One region of the Kribbella aluminosa genome, then DNA from elsewhere that is predicted to be linked to it. Evidence: riboswitches for the same ligand, from Rfam matches in the RefSeq annotation. Region 1 holds a riboswitch; the other holds the start of a gene.
The links. A riboswitch is a leader RNA that binds a small molecule or an ion and turns the genes downstream of it on or off. The one in region 1 is predicted to bind cobalamin.

Region 1 (7,439 bases):
GGGAACCTGCCGATGGTGTACCCGTTCATCGTCAACGATCCCGGCGAGGGGACACAGGCGAAGCGGCGGGCGCATGCGACGGTCGTCGATCACCTGGTGCCACCGATGGCGCGGGCCGAGACGTACGGCGACATGGCGAAGCTGGAGTACCTGCTGGACGAGTACGCGACGGTGTCGGCGCTCGACCCGGAGAAGGTGCCGACGTTGCGGGCGCAGATCTGGACGCTGATCCAGGCGGCGCAGTTGCACCACGACCTGCACACGTCGGACAAGCCGGCGGACGACGAGTTCGACGAGTTCGTCCTGCATCTGGACGGGTACCTGTGCGAGATCAAGGATGTGCAGATCCGGGACGGGTTGCACATCCTCGGCGGTGCACCGGCCGGCGAGGCGCGGGTGAACCTGGTGCTCGCGATACTGCGGGCACGGCAGCTGTGGGGCGGTTCGTACTCCATTCCGGGGCTGCGGGCGGCGCTCGGGGAAGCCTTCGGAGTCGATGAGGCTGCTTTGCTCGACAACCCGGGAGCGGCAGCTGAGCTTGCCGATCTCGCGGCTCTTGCCGACCTGCCTGCTGTGAGCGGGGCCGACGGGGTCGACCTGCTGGAGGCGCTGGCGCGGAAGCTGGTCGTCGGGATGGAGACGGTCGGCTGGGACGCGACGAAGGTTCCAGTTGTCGTCAGCGAGGTGTTGGCCCGCGACTGGGAGGAAGAAAACACGGGAGAGTCTCGCGCGGGTGGGTTGGGCGGGGTGGTGGCGTCCTTGCGGTTTGCTGCTGAGGAGGTTGTGCCGCGGTTGGCGCGGACGGGGGACGAGGTGGCCAACGTGTTGCGGGCGCTGGACGGGCGGTTCGTGGAGGCTGGGCCGTCGGGGTCGCCTACCCGCGGGCTGGTGAATGTGCTGCCTACCGGGCGGAACTTCTACGCGGTCGACCCGAAGGCGATTCCCAGCCGGAACGCCTGGGACGTGGGCGTGGCGCTCGCTGACTCGTTGCTTGCCCGGCACCAGGCGGAGACGGGGGAGTACCCCCGGTCCGTCGGCCTGACCATCTGGGGTACGTCGGCCATGCGGACGCAGGGTGACGACCTCGCCGAGGTGTTGTGGCTGCTCGGCTGCCGGCCGGTGTGGGACGAGGCGTCGCGGCGGGTGACCAGCTTCGAGGTGGTGAGCCTGGAAGAGCTCGGGCGGCCGCGGATCGACGTGACGATCCGGATCTCCGGGTTCTTCCGGGACGCGTTCCCGCACGTCGTCGCACTCCTCGACGAAGCGGTCCGGACGGTGGCGGCGCTGGACGAGCCGGCGGACGGCAACTTCCTGAAGGCACACGTCGCCGAAGATGTTGCTGCGGGCAACGACGTACGGCAGGCGACGGCTCGCGTGTTCGGCTCCAGGCCGGGCTCGTACGGCGCCGGTCTGCTGCCGCTCGTCGACGCCCGGAACTGGCGGACCGACGCGGAGCTCGCCGAGGTGTACGCCGTCTGGGGCGGGTACGCGTACGGCAAGGACCTCGACGGCGCCGAGGCCCGCGGCTCGATGGAGCGCGCGTACGCCCGGATCCAGGTCGCGGCCAAGAACGCCGACACCCGCGAGCACGACATCATGGACTCCGACGACTACTTCCAGTACCACGGCGGCATGATCGCGATGGTCCGGCACCTGACCGGCGCGAACCCGAAGGCGTACGTCGGCGACTCGGCCGTCCCCGCGCAGGTGCGGACGCGGACGCTGGAGGAAGAGGCGAAGCGGGTGTTCCGCGCGCGGGTGGTGAACCCGCGGTGGATGGCGGCGATGCGCCGGCACGGGTACAAGGGCGCGTTCGAGATGGCGGCGACCGTGGACTACCTGTTCGGGTACGACGCGACCGCGGGCGTGGTGGACGACTGGATGTACGAGTCGCTGACCACCGAGTACGTCGCGGACCCGGAGATGGCGGAGTTCTTCCGGAAGTCGAACCCGTGGGCCCGGCACGGCATCGCGGAACGGCTGCTGGAGGCGGCGCAGCGGGGGCTGTGGGCGGAACCGTCGGACGAAGCGCTGGAGACGCTGCGGAACGCGGTACTTGAGACGGAGGGTGACATCGAGGACCGCGGCTGATTGGGTCGACGCATGGCACGGGTATTGATCACCAACGACGACGGTTACCTCGCACCCGGGATCCGGGCTCTCGCGCCGGCGATCGCCGAGCTCGGGTACGACGTACTCGTGGTCGCGCCGCTGCTCGACGAGAGCGGGGTCGGCTCGGCCCGTGCCCGGATGGTCGGGCGGCCGATCCGGACGGTGTCCGACGAGGAGCACGGCGTCACGTTCACCGGTATCGAGGGGACGCCGGCGCTCGCGGTCACGCTGGCCTGCGTCGGCGCGTTCGGCCCGGCGCCGGACCTGGTGCTGTCCGGGATCAACCGCGGGCTGAACATCGGCGTACCGATCTTCCACTCCGGCACCGTCGCGGCGGCGCTGACCGCGGCCGGGATGGGACTGTCGGCGGTTGCCGTCAGCATCGACTCCGACGACCCGGCGCACTGGCCGACCGCGGCGACGGTCGCCGGTGAGGCCCTCGGCTGGATCGCCGAGGAGCCCGTCGGCACGGTCCTGACGATCAACGTGCCCGACCGCCCGCTGGACCAGCTGGCCGGTGTCCGGCACGCGTCCCTCGCCGTCCCGCAGCGCACCCGGCTGGTCGGCACCAAGGCCCCGACCGGTGAGCCGATGGTCGCGATCGAACGCCCCGGCACCCCGCCCGTCCCCGGCACCGACGAGGCCCTGCTGGCCGAGGGATTCGTCACAGTCACCCCGATCGTCGGCATCCGCGAGGTCCCCGACGACGCCGCCGCCACCGCCCTCGCGAAGCGGATGACCGGGCGGTCGTCCTAGGCGGATCCCCACGCAGGCAGAACCCGCCCCGGGACAGCGGGAAATCGTCCTCCAGTTGAGTTGTGTCTGCGTGTGGATCCGTGGCGACAGCTGGGCGGGGTGCGCTGTGGGGTGGACGGGTGTGCCATGATCGGGCCGACGGTTGTGGTGGAACCCGGTGAGAGTCCGGGGCGGTCCCGCCACTGTGACCAGGGCCTGCGTGAAGAAGGTCCCGGAAGCCAGGGCATCCGCGGCCGTCCGCCGGGTCGCGGTCTCGCGGTACGGCGTACCAGCCGTAGCGGGCGTGGACACCCGCTCGACGAAAGGGCCGCCGATGCGGGCTGCAGTTGCGAACTCCTTTCCTTTCACCGCGGTCGTCGGGATGGACGAGCTCCAGCTCGCCCTGGCCCTGGCCGCGATCTCGCCGGCGATCGGCGGGGTGCTGATCCGCGGCGAGAAGGGTACGGCGAAATCGACCGCGGTCCGGGCGCTGACCGAGATCCTGCCGCCGGTGGACGTCGTACCTGGCTGCCGCTTCTCCTGTGACCCCGGCCGTCCCGACCCGACCTGCCCGGACGGGCCGCACACCGGGGACGGGGAGCCGCGGGCGGCGCGGTTGGTGGAGTTGCCGGTCGGGGCGACCGAGGACCGGGTGCTCGGGTCGCTGCACCTGGAGAAGGCGCTCGCGGAGGGCATCACGGCGTACGAGCCGGGGCTGCTGGCGGCCGCGCATCGCGGGTTGCTGTACGTCGACGAGGTGAACCTGCTGCACGACCACCTGGTCGACGTACTGCTGGACGCCGCCGCGATGGGCCGGGCGACCGTGGAGCGGGACGGGGTGTCGGTCACGCATCCGGCGCGGTTCGTGCTGGTCGGCACGATGAACCCGGAGGAGGGGGAGCTGCGGCCGCAGCTGCTGGACCGGTTCGGGCTGACCGTCGACGTGGTCGCCAGCCGGGATCCTGCGGTGCGGGTCGAGGTGATGCGGGCGCGGCTCGGGTACGAGGCGGATCCCGACGCGTTCGTGGCGCGGTACGACGGCCCGCAGCGGGAGCTGGCCGAACGCATCGTGAAGGCGCGCGACCTGCTGACCGAGGTGATCCTGACCGACGCGGCACTGCGACAGATCGCGGAGATCTGCGCGTCGTTCGACGTGGACGGGATGCGCGCGGACCTGGTCACCGCTCGTACGGCGGTGGCGCACGCCGCCTGGTCGGGGCGTACGGTCGTCGAGGTCGAGGACGTCCGGGCCGCCGCCAAGCTGGCCCTCCCGCACCGCCGCCGCCGGAACCCGTTCGACGCTCCCGGCCTCGACCAGGATCAGCTGGAAGAAGCCATCAACAACAGCACCCCACCGGAAGACCCGGACGACGACCCAACCCCAGGTGGCCCGGACGGATCCGGAGGAGGTGACGCGCCGGCGGAGAGCCCCGAAACGGATGAATCGGCCGCTTCCACTCCATCGTCCCCTGATGGGGAGGACGCAGTCCCAGGTCCCGCGCCCAGCGGTAACGTCGCGGGCAGTTCCGAGCCCTACAAGGCGCGGTTGTTGAGTGTGCAGACTGCCGGGGCCGGAGTGGCTGGGCGGCGGTCGAGGGCGCTGACCGAGGTGGGGCGGGTTGTGGGGGAGCGGGGCCCGGGTCGGGCGTGAGGCGGGGCGGCCGCATGTGTTGGGGACGGTGCGGAGTGCGGCGCCGTACCAGAAAGTTCGAGGGCGCAGTGGCCCCGGGCTGGTGGTGCGGGCGGACGACGTACGGCTGGCGGTCCGCGAAGGACGCGAAGGGAACCTCGTCCTGTTCTGCGTCGACGCGTCCGGCTCGATGGGGACCAAGAAGCGGATGGGCGAGGTGAAGACCGCGATCGTCTCGCTCCTGCTCGACGCGTACCAGCGCCGCGACACCGTCGGCCTCGTCACCTTCGCCGGCCCCGCCGCGACCGTCGCGCTCCCGCCGACGGGCAGCGTCGAGACCGCCGTACGGCGGCTCGAATCCCTCCCCACCGGCGGTCGTACCCCACTCGCCGAAGGCCTCCTGCAGGCCGCCGACGTACTGCGGATCGCCGCCGTCCGGGACCCGCGCCGGCGCCCGCTCCTGGTCCTCGTCACCGACGGCCGCGCGACGTACGGCGACAACGCGTTCGGCCGTGCCCGGCAGGCGGCCGGCCACCTCGCGCAGCGCGGGATCGCCACCGTCGTGGTCGACTGCGAACCGCGCCGCGGCATCCGGCTCGGCCTCGCCGCGGAGCTCGCCGGGGATCTCGGAGCGGAGTACCTCGACCTCGGAGACGTTGCCGCCGGCAACCTCATCCGGACGGTCACCGAACGGAAGGTGGCCTGAGATGCCGAAGGGGCAACCGGCCGCGGTACCGGACGACGGCCTGACCACCCGGCAGCGCCGCAACCGCCCGCTGCTGATGGTGCACACCGGCGAGATGAAGGGGAAGTCGACCGCCGCGTTCGGGATGGCGCTCCGGGCCTGGAACCAGGGCTGGAACCTCGGGGTCTTCCAGTTCGTCAAGAGCGCCAAGTGGAAGGTCGGCGAGGAGACCGCGTTCAAGGCGCTCGGCGAACTGCACGCGTCGACCGGGCAGGGCGGGCCGGTCGAGTGGCACAAGATGGGCGAGGGCTGGAGCTGGTCCCGCAAGGCCGGCACCGAGGAGGACCACGCCGCCGACGCGCTCGAGGGCTGGCGCGAGATCCAGCGCCGGCTGGCCGCGGAGACGCACGACCTCTACGTGCTGGACGAGTTCACGTACCCGATGAAGTGGGGCTGGGTCGACGTCGACGAGGTGGTCGAGACACTGACCGGGCGGCCGGGGCATCAGTACGTCGTGATCACCGGCCGGGACGCGGATCCGAAACTGCTGGCGGCCGCGGACCTCGCCGCCGAGATGACCAAGCTCAAGCACCCGATGGACACCGGCCAGAAGGGTCAGAAGGGCATCGAGTGGTGATCCCGCGGGTGGTGGTGGCCGCGCCGTCGTCCGGTGCCGGGAAGACGACGGTCGCGGTCGGGCTGATGGCCGCGCTGCGGCGGGCCGGGCATACGGTCGCCGGGTTCAAGGTCGGGCCGGACTACATCGATCCCGGGTTCCACGCGATCGCTACCGGTCGGCCGGGCCGCAACCTCGACCCGATGCTGTCCGGGGAGGAACGCGTCGCGCCGCTGTTCGCCCACGGCTCCGCCGGCGCGGACCTGGCCGTCGTCGAGGGCGTCATGGGCCTGTACGACGGTGCGCTCGGGACGGACGGTTTCTCGTCCACCGCCCACGTCGCGAAACTTCTCGAGGCACCCGTGATCCTCGTGGTGGACGCGTCTGCGGCCGGACGCAGCGTCGGCGCCGTCGTCCAGGGTTTCGTTGCCTACGACACCGCCGTACGCATCGTCGGCGTCATCCTGAACAAGGTCGGCTCCGACCGTCACGATGCCGAAGTACGAGCCGGTGTCGCTCCCACCGGGGTACCGGTCCTGGGTGTCCTCCGCCGGGACACCCGTCTGACAGTCCCCAGCCGCCACCTCGGCCTCGTACCTGCCAACGAACAGCAAACCCAAGCGGAGAAAGCAGTAGCCGCCGCAGCGGAACTCGTCCACCAAGGCGTAGACCTCCAGGCAGTCGTAGCGGCAGCTCACGCCGCCCAACCCACGGAAACAACCCCCTGGACCCCAAGCACCGAGACCACGTCGTCGGCAGGACGGCGGCCGGTGGTTGCCGTTGCAGGTGGTCCGGTCTTCTCCTTCCACTACACGGAGACGACCGAGCTGCTGACTGCTGCCGGTGCCGAGGTGGTGACCTTCGACCCACTGACAGACAAGTTGCCTGAAGCAACTGCTGGACTGTACCTCGGTGGTGGTTTCCCCGAGCTGCACGCCGAGGGCCTGTCCGCGAATGCCGAGCTGCGCCGCCAGGTAGCAGCCGCGGTGGCGAGCGGACTGCCGGTGATTGCCGAATGCGCCGGGTTGTTGTACCTGTGCCGCGAGTTGGACGGTCACACAATGACCGGCGTACTCCCCGCCACCGCCACCATGACGCCCCGTCTGACGCTCGGCTACCGTACGGCGGTCGCCGCCACCACGACCGCGTTCTTCGACGAGGGCCGCCGGGTCCGCGGCCACGAGTTCCACCGCACCACGGTCGAGCTCGACCACGACATACGTCCCGCCTGGCACCTCCCCGGCGGTGTCGAAGGCGTCACGCTCCCGCAGGTGCACGCGTCGTACCTGCACCTGCACTGGACCGCCACTCCCGACGTGCCGGCCAGGTTCGTCGCTGCCGCCCGCGAGTACGCCGGATGAGCCTCGTCGTCGGAGTGGGCCTCCGATCCGGTACGCCGTACGCCGAACTCGCCGACGCCGTCGCGGCCGCCGTGAAGGACCTGCCCGGCGAGATCCGCCTACTCGTCACGCTCGCAGGCCGCGAGTCCGAGCCCGCCCTGCGACAACTGGCCGACCACCTCGACGTGGAGCTGCGTACCTTCACCAAAGACGAGCTGGCCGATCAGCCCGCCCCGACCCCGAGCGACCAGGTCGCCCACCTGAAGGGCACCCCCAGCGTGGCCGAAGCCGCAGTACAGGCAACCGGTGCCGAACTCCTCG
Region 2 (7,439 bases), 480 kb from region 1:
CATCTCGGCACGTCCCAGGCGTTCCGGGCCGGGCTCGTCCGGCGTGTCGCCGCGTGGCATGCAGCTCGCGACCACGACGTACCCGTCGGTCTTCCGCTCCTCCAGGTGCCGGTGCAGCGTGGTCACCTGGTCGTTGCGCCCGACAACGAGTACCCGGCGCATGCAGCGGCCGGCGAACCGGCGTTTCGAGATCTGCCGGTGCAGCAACCAGCGGGCGAACATCGCCGCGAGACAGGTCATCGGCACCGCCAGCACGACAAAGCCACGCGCAACCTGGCTCTTCGTCGCGTACGACGTCACGGCAACCACTGCGGTCAGCGCGACGGCGGCCCGGATGACCGAGCGGAACTCCTCCGGCCCGGTGCCGAAGTAGCGGGTCTCATAACCCCGCTCCAGCGCCACACAGACCAGCCAGGCGACCGGCACCGCGGCCCCCAGCAGAACGTAGCCGAGGTTGATCTGGGCTCCGAACCGGACCACGAGCGCCAGCGAGACACCGAACAGCGCGGACACCAGGTCACCGGCGAGCGCTGCCCACCGGTACTTCGCGACCCAGCGTGCCTCGGTGAACCGTGCCGACCGCGGCACGACCGCCGGAACGTCCTCCGGAACCACCCAGACCGGCCGACGTCGTTCCCCCGACGGCGCCGGCCTTAGATCAGCCGGATCGGCCAACCCCTCAGACATGACAGATTCAGTCACGTACAGTCACCCCCCACAGGTGAGATGCGAACCCCGTGACCAACCCACACCCCGTCACGGACCTCGTCCAACGCCGCCCCCACAACGACGTGAACCAGAGAGTACTACGTGGCCGCGGCGGAAGACAGCATCGGACGCGAGTGTTTACCCGCGGGCAACCCGACTCCCAGGTTCCGTAATGCAAAGACCCCTGGGAACCCGTTTCGGGGTTCTCAGGGGTCTCAAACGACTACTTCAAGTGACCAGTCGCCGGGTCGGGGCACTGACCTTCGAAGCTGTCTCAGCCGGCGATGAGGCCGTCGCCGCTGATCAGCTCGCGCATCTCGGCGAGCGAGCTGTCCGACGGGGGCAGGATCGCGTCGGAGTCGTGCAGCTCGTCGTCCGGCACCTTCTCGCCGGAGCGGACGAAGTCGAGCAGGGCGGCGAAAGCGGTGTGGTACGCCGCCTCTTCACCGGACGACACGGCCTTCTCCAGGTCGCCGTCGACGGCGTTGAGCGCGTCCAGCTTGTCGTCGGCCAGTCGCCACTGACCTTCACCCATGATGCGAACGATCACCGAACATCTCCGTCCTGAGGTCGCGCCGGCTCGGTCGCAGGTTGTGCGGCCGGCTGCTGCACTGGCTGGGCGGGCTGCTGGGCGGCCTGCTGGGCCTCACCGGAGAGCTCCTTGGGCGCGCTGCCGCCCGAGATCTGGGCCTTCATCGCGGCCAGCTCGCTCTCCACGTCGGAGCCGGACGACATCCGCTCGAGCTCGAGCGTGATGTTGTCCTTGCTGGTGCCGCTGGCGTCGTCGAGCGCGCCGGAGGCGAGCAGCTCGTCGATCGCACCGGCCCGGGCCTGCATCTGCTGGGTCCGGTCCTCGGCGCGCTGGACCGCGAGACCGACGTCGCTCATCTCCTCGGAGATGCCGGAGAACGCCTCGTTGATCCGGGTCTGCGCCTCGGCCGCGGTGTAGGTGGCCTTGATGGTCTCCTTGCGGGTCCGGAACGACTCGACCTTGGCCTGCAGCCGCTGGGAGGCGAGCGTGAGCTTCTCCTCCTCACCCTGCAACTGGGCGTGCTGGGTGGTCAGGTCGTCGATCTGGCCCTGCAGCCCGGACTTGCGGGTGAGCGCCTCGCGGGCCAGGTCCTCGCGGCCCATCGAGAGCGCCTTCTGCGCCTGCTCCTGCAGCTTCGCCGACTGGGACTGCAGCTGGGACGCCTGCAGCTCCACCCGCTTCCGGCTGGTGGCCACGTCGGCCACACCGCGGCGTACCTTCTGGAGCAGCTCGAGCTGCTTCTGATACGAGTAGTCAAGGGTTTCGCGAGGATCCTCGGCCTTGTCCAGGGCGGAGTTCGCCTTGGCCTTGAAGATCGTCGACATCCGCCTGAAGATGCTCATCGATATCCGTACCCCTTCTGTGCCGGACTGACGACCCGGCGTGCGTACAGTCCACCCTATGTCCCACCGGGTCACCACACCATCGGGACGTGCCCCGATAAAGTGGTGTAAAGGTCCGGGGACCACCCCGACGCTCCTGCCCTGCGAATGAGGTTCTGACCCCGTGTTCCGTCGTACCAAGTCTGAGACAGCTACCACCGTACCCGCCGACCCCCAGGGCAAGCCGGGCGGCAAGGGGCGGCCGACGCCGAGCCGCAAGGAAGCGGAGGCGGCCCCGGAAGGCGACCTTCAAGAAGCCGCGGAACCGCAAGGAGGCCTCGGCCATCCGCCGGGACAAGATGCGGACCGAGCGGGCCAAGATGCAGCAGGCCATGCAGACCGGCGACGACCGGTACCTGCCGGCCGCCGACAAGGGCCCGATCCGGCGGTTCGCCCGGGACTACGTCGACGCCCGGTACTCGGTGATGGAGTTCGCGCTGCCGATCCTGCTGGTGGTGTCGCTGGTCGGCGTGGTGTTCTCGCCGCAGTTCCCGTGGCTGGCCGGGATGGTGAACCTGCTGTTCCTGTTCATGATCGTGCTGATCGCCGGCGACTGGCTCCTGCTCACCGCGGGGGTGAAGAAGCAGATCGGGATCAAGTTCCCGAAGGAGTCCACCAAGGGCATCGGCTTCTACGCGGTCCGGCGGACCATGCAGATGCGCCGCTGGCGGCTGCCGAAGCCGATGGTGAAGCGCGGCGAACGGCCGCACTGAGATGCTGGCCTCCTGACCCCGGGCAAGTAGGGTCGGGGTATGGACTTCCGCTATCTGGGCAACAGTGGTCTCAAGGTCAGCGAGATCTCGTACGGCAACTGGCTGACGCACGGCTCCCAGGTGGAGAACGAGCAGGCCAAGGCCTGCGTCCGGGCCGCCCTGGAGGCCGGCATCACGACGTTCGACACCGCCGACACCTACGCGAACACCAAGGCCGAGTCGGTGCTCGGCGAGGCGCTGGCCGGCGAGCGCCGCGAGTCGCTGGAGATCTTCACCAAGGTGTACTGGCCGACCGGTCCGGGCGGGCCGAACGACACCGGCCTGTCCCGCAAGCACATCCTCGAGTCCGTCAACGGCTCGCTGAAGCGGCTCGGCACCGACTACGTCGACCTCTACCAGGCGCACCGGTACGACACCGAGACGCCGCTCGAGGAGACGATGGAGGCGTTCGCCGACGTCGTCCGGCAGGGCAAGGCGCTGTACATCGGTGTCTCGGAGTGGACCGCGGAGCAGCTCCAGGAGGGCCACCGGCTGGCCCGCGAGCTGCGGATCCCGTTCGTCTCGAACCAGCCGCAGTACAGCATGCTCTGGCGGGTCATCGAGGGCGAGGTGGTCCCGGCGTCCGAGGAGCTCGGGATCAGCCAGGTGGTGTTCTCGCCGATCGCGCAGGGGGTGCTCACCGGCAAGTACCTGCCCGGTCAGCAGCCGCCCGAGGGCTCCCGGGCCACCGACGCGAACGGGTCGAACTTCATCAAGCGGTTCCTCACCGACGACGTACTGACCCGGGTCCAGGAGCTGAAGCCGCTGGCGGCCGAGGTCGGCCTGTCGCTGTCGCAGCTGGCGATCGCCTGGGTACTGCAGAACCCGAACGTCGCCTCGGCGATCATCGGCGCCTCCCGGCCCGAGCAGGTCACCGAGAACGTCAAGGCCTCCGGCGTGACGCTGGACGAGGGTCTGCTGAAGCGGATCGACGAGGTGCTCGGCCACATCGTCGAGAAGGATCCGGCGAAGACCGCGCAGAACTCCCCGCAGAAGCGGCCGAACTCGTGAGCTGGAGCTGGCGGTTCGAGACCGCGACCGGTGCGCTGGTCGACCCGGGTGAGGTCGGCGGCGCGGAGTTCTCGGCCCAGGGCGACGCCGAGAGCTGGCTGGGCGAGACCTGGCGGGACCTGGCCGACCGCGGCGTCGCTCAGGTGTTCCTGCTGGAGGACAGCCGCGAGGTGTACGGGCCGATGAGTTTGTCGTCCGCCGAATGAGCACAGAGTAGAGTTTCGGTCGAACCACACGCCTGCGTCACAGGGAAGCCGGTCGAAGTCCGGCGCTGACCCGCAACCGTAGGCCACCGATCTCGGTGGCGAGCCGGAACACTGTGACGCAGGCGGTCAGGCTCAACTACCCGCCGTGGTCCGCGGGTGGAGCCCTACCCTGCCGGTGCAGGCGGGACCTCCTCCACCGGGCTGCGGCCCGACCGAGGACTCATCATGACTGCACATCGCCGGACCGTACGACTGGTCCTCAGCCTGCTGGCGGGTCTCCTGCTTGCTGGGGCCGTTGCAACTTCAGCAAGGGCCGAGGACGGCTACCGCTTCTGGGGCTACTACCAGTGGAGCAACGGCCAGTGGGCCTTCGCACAGAAGGGGCCGGACGCCGTCGTGCCGGCCGACGGGTCGGTGGAGGGCTGGCGGTTCGCCCTCGGCGGCGCCAAGCCGCGGGTACCGCGGGCCTCGGGTGACTTCGCCGCCGTCTGCGGCAAGACCCCGGCAGAGACCGGCAAGACGCGCGTGGCCCTGGTCGTCGATCCTGGTACGCCGGAGGACGCCGTCTCCGGTGAGACCCCGGGCCTGGCCACCGGGACCTGTGTGGTGACCGCCACGACCTCGACCGGCGCGCAGATCCTGGCCGCGGCCGGACCCGACCGGATCGAGAAGGGCCTCACCTGCGGTATCAGCGGGTACCCGGCGAAGGGCTGCGGGGACCAGGTGAAGAACATCAAGGTCCCGGCCACCGACACCCCGGTGACGCTGGAGATCAAGTCCGCCGTGGGCTCGGCGGCCCCCTGCCCCTGCCGCGTCGACCTCCGGCAGCAACAGCGGTACGCCGTGGACGGGCATCATCATCGCGATCGTCGTGGTCGTGCTCCTGGCCGGCGGCGGGCTGTTCATCAACCGTCGGCGTACCGCAGCCAAGTAGATGCGCGCCGTCCACCACCTCACGCTCCCCCGGGCACTCCACCCGGGGGCTTGGTGGTTGTGGGCGCTGTGCATGGCTGTAGCGGCCAGCAGGACGCGTAACCCGGTTCTGCTGGTTCTTATCCTCGCCGTCACCGGTTTTGTCGTGGCTGCGCGTCGCAGCGATGCACCATGGGCGCACAGCTTCACTGCGTTCCTCAAGCTGGGGCTGCTGGTGATTGCGGTCCGTGTGGTCCTGCAGGCGTTGCTGTCGACCCGCTCTCAGGGCAACACGGTGCTGTTCACGCTGCCGCAGGTCCCGTTGCCTGGCTGGGCTGCCGGGGTCAAGCTCGGCGGTCAAGTGACGGCAGAGGCACTGATAACCGCTCTGTACGACGGCGGGCAACTGGCCGTGATGCTGTGCTGCGTCGGAGCGGCCAACGCCCTGGCCAGTCCACGGCGGTTGCTGAAGTCGTTGCCGGGGGCCCTGTACGAGATGGGCGTCGCCTGTGTCGTGGCACTGACCTTCGCACCGCAGCTCGTGACGGACGGCCGCCGTATCCGCAGTGCACGCCGACTGCGCGGCCGTACGCGTGCCTCCTTCCGTACGACGGCCATGCCGGTGCTGGAAGGTGCCCTCGACCGGTCGGTGGAGCTGGCGGCTGCGATGGACTCCCGCGGGTACGGGCGTACGGCGCAGGCTCCTCGTAGTCAGCGTCGGCTCACAGCGTTATGCGTGTTGCTGGGCCTGCTAGGGATCCTGCTCGGTGTCTACGCGTTGCTGACCGACTCCATGGCGTTTCCACTCGCAGCCGGCGCGCTCGTGGTCGGCGTACTCCTCGCGGTCGCGGCCATGGCCGTAGGGCGCCAACGGGTCAGCAGGACGCGGTACCGGCCAGACCCGTGGGCCCTGCCCGAGTGGCTGGTCGTGGCGGCCGGTGCGGTCGCTGCAGGAGCGATGGTGACCGCAGCGGTCCGCGGTGTGGACGGCCTGCTGCTGGCGGGGCCGTTGGTGGTCCCACCGGTCCCGGTGCTGCCAGCCGTCGGCGTACTGATCGGACTGGCGCCCGCCCTCACTGCGCCACCGTTGAAGAAGGACGCGGCATGATCGAGTTCGACCAGGTGACCGTGACGTACGACGGTGCGCGCCAGCCGGCCCTGCGGGACGTGAGCTTCACGGTGCCGGAGGGTGAGCTGGCGCTGGTGATCGGCCGCACCGGGTCCGGCAAGTCCACGTTGCTGCGGGCAATCAACGGGCTGGTGCCGCACTTCACCGGCGGCACGCTCGCCGGGCGGGTGCTGGTCGGTGGGCGGGACACCCGCGAGTACCGGCCGCGGGACCTTGCGGACGTGGTCGGGATGGTCGGGCAGGACCCGATGGCCGGGTTCGTCACCGACACGGTCGAGGACGAGCTGGCGTACAGCATGGAGTCGCTGGGCGTGGCGCCGGACGTGATGCGCCGTCGTGTCGAGGAGACACTCGACCTGCTGGGGCTGGCCGACGTACGCGACCGGGCACTCACGTCGTTGTCGGGAGGTCAGCGGCAACGGACAGCTATCGGTGCCGCCCTCACGTCGCATCCCGCCGTACTGGTGCTGGACGAGCCCACGTCAGCGCTGGACCCGCAGGCGGCCGAGGAGGTGCTGGCTGCGCTCCAGCGGCTCGTACACGACCTGGGCGCCACCGTCGTGATGGCCGAGCACCGGCTGGAGCGGGTGATCCAGTACGCCGACCGTGTGATCGAAGTACCTGGTGGGGCTGCTGCAGTGTCTACCGGTCTGCCCGCGGAGCGCATGGTGAGCGCACCGGTCGCACCGCCCGTGGTCGAGCTGGGACGGCTGGCTGGCTGGTCACCACTGCCCCTGTCTGTGCGGGACGCCCGCCGGGCGGCTGTGACCTTGAGAAAGCAGTTGGACTCGGCTGCTCCGGTACGACCCGCAGGGGCACTGGGCAACGAGCTGGCACGCTGCACGGACCTCGTCGTTGGCTATGGGGCTGTCACCGCTTTGCGCGGGGTGTCGCTGAGTATCAAGGCCGGTGAGGTCGTCGCGCTCATGGGCCGCAACGGCGCGGGCAAGTCCACGCTGCTCAATGCACTCGTCGGCATCGTCCCTGCACGCTCCGGTACGGCGGTTGCCGCTGGGACGGACCCACGACGTACCAAGCCGAAGCAACTGGTCAAGGCGGTCGGCCTGGTCCCGCAGGAGCCGGCTGACCTGCTGTACGCCGCTACTGTCGCTGACGAGTGCGCCAGCGCTGACTCGGACTTCAAGGTGCCTGCAGGTAGTTGCTGGGCGTTGCTGGAGCGGCTGACACCAGACGTGGCGTTGGACGTCCATCCACGCGACCTGTCCGAGGGACAGCGGTTGTGCCTGGCGCTGGCCGTCGTACTGTGCGGTGCTCCGCCCCTGCTGTTGCTGGACGAGCCGACGCGTG

Region 2: another riboswitch for cobalamin. It lies ahead of JOF29_RS38935 (SCO2322 family protein); the one in region 1 lies ahead of JOF29_RS44215 (magnesium chelatase ATPase subunit I).

Annotation. Positions count from the first base shown of each region.
Region 1 covers NZ_JAGINT010000002.1:4,208,424-4,215,862, forward strand. Annotated here, with positions in the region: gene cobN (cobaltochelatase subunit CobN) at 1-2,091, shown strand, start outside; gene surE (5'/3'-nucleotidase SurE) at 2,104-2,868, shown strand; cobalamin riboswitch at 2,994-3,117, shown strand; partial or broken gene JOF29_RS44215 (magnesium chelatase ATPase subunit I) at 3,182-4,156, shown strand; gene JOF29_RS44220 (vWA domain-containing protein) at 4,527-5,183, shown strand; gene cobO (cob(I)yrinic acid a,c-diamide adenosyltransferase) at 5,185-5,799, shown strand; gene JOF29_RS41105 (cobyrinic acid a,c-diamide synthase CobB) at 5,793-7,139, shown strand; gene bluB (5,6-dimethylbenzimidazole synthase) at 7,136-7,439, shown strand, end outside.
Region 2 covers NZ_JAGINT010000002.1:3,724,342-3,731,780, reverse strand. Annotated here, with positions in the region: gene JOF29_RS38965 (sugar transferase) at 1-687, opposite strand, end outside; gene pspAA (PspA-associated protein PspAA) at 983-1,258, opposite strand; gene JOF29_RS38955 (PspA/IM30 family protein) at 1,255-2,082, opposite strand; gene JOF29_RS38950 (DUF3043 domain-containing protein) at 2,238-2,834, shown strand; gene JOF29_RS38945 (aldo/keto reductase family protein) at 2,874-3,884, shown strand; gene JOF29_RS38940 (hypothetical protein) at 3,881-4,090, shown strand; cobalamin riboswitch at 4,090-4,212, shown strand; gene JOF29_RS38935 (SCO2322 family protein) at 4,316-5,125, shown strand; gene JOF29_RS38930 (energy-coupling factor transporter transmembrane component T) at 5,025-6,110, shown strand; gene JOF29_RS38925 (ABC transporter ATP-binding protein) at 6,107-7,439, shown strand, end outside.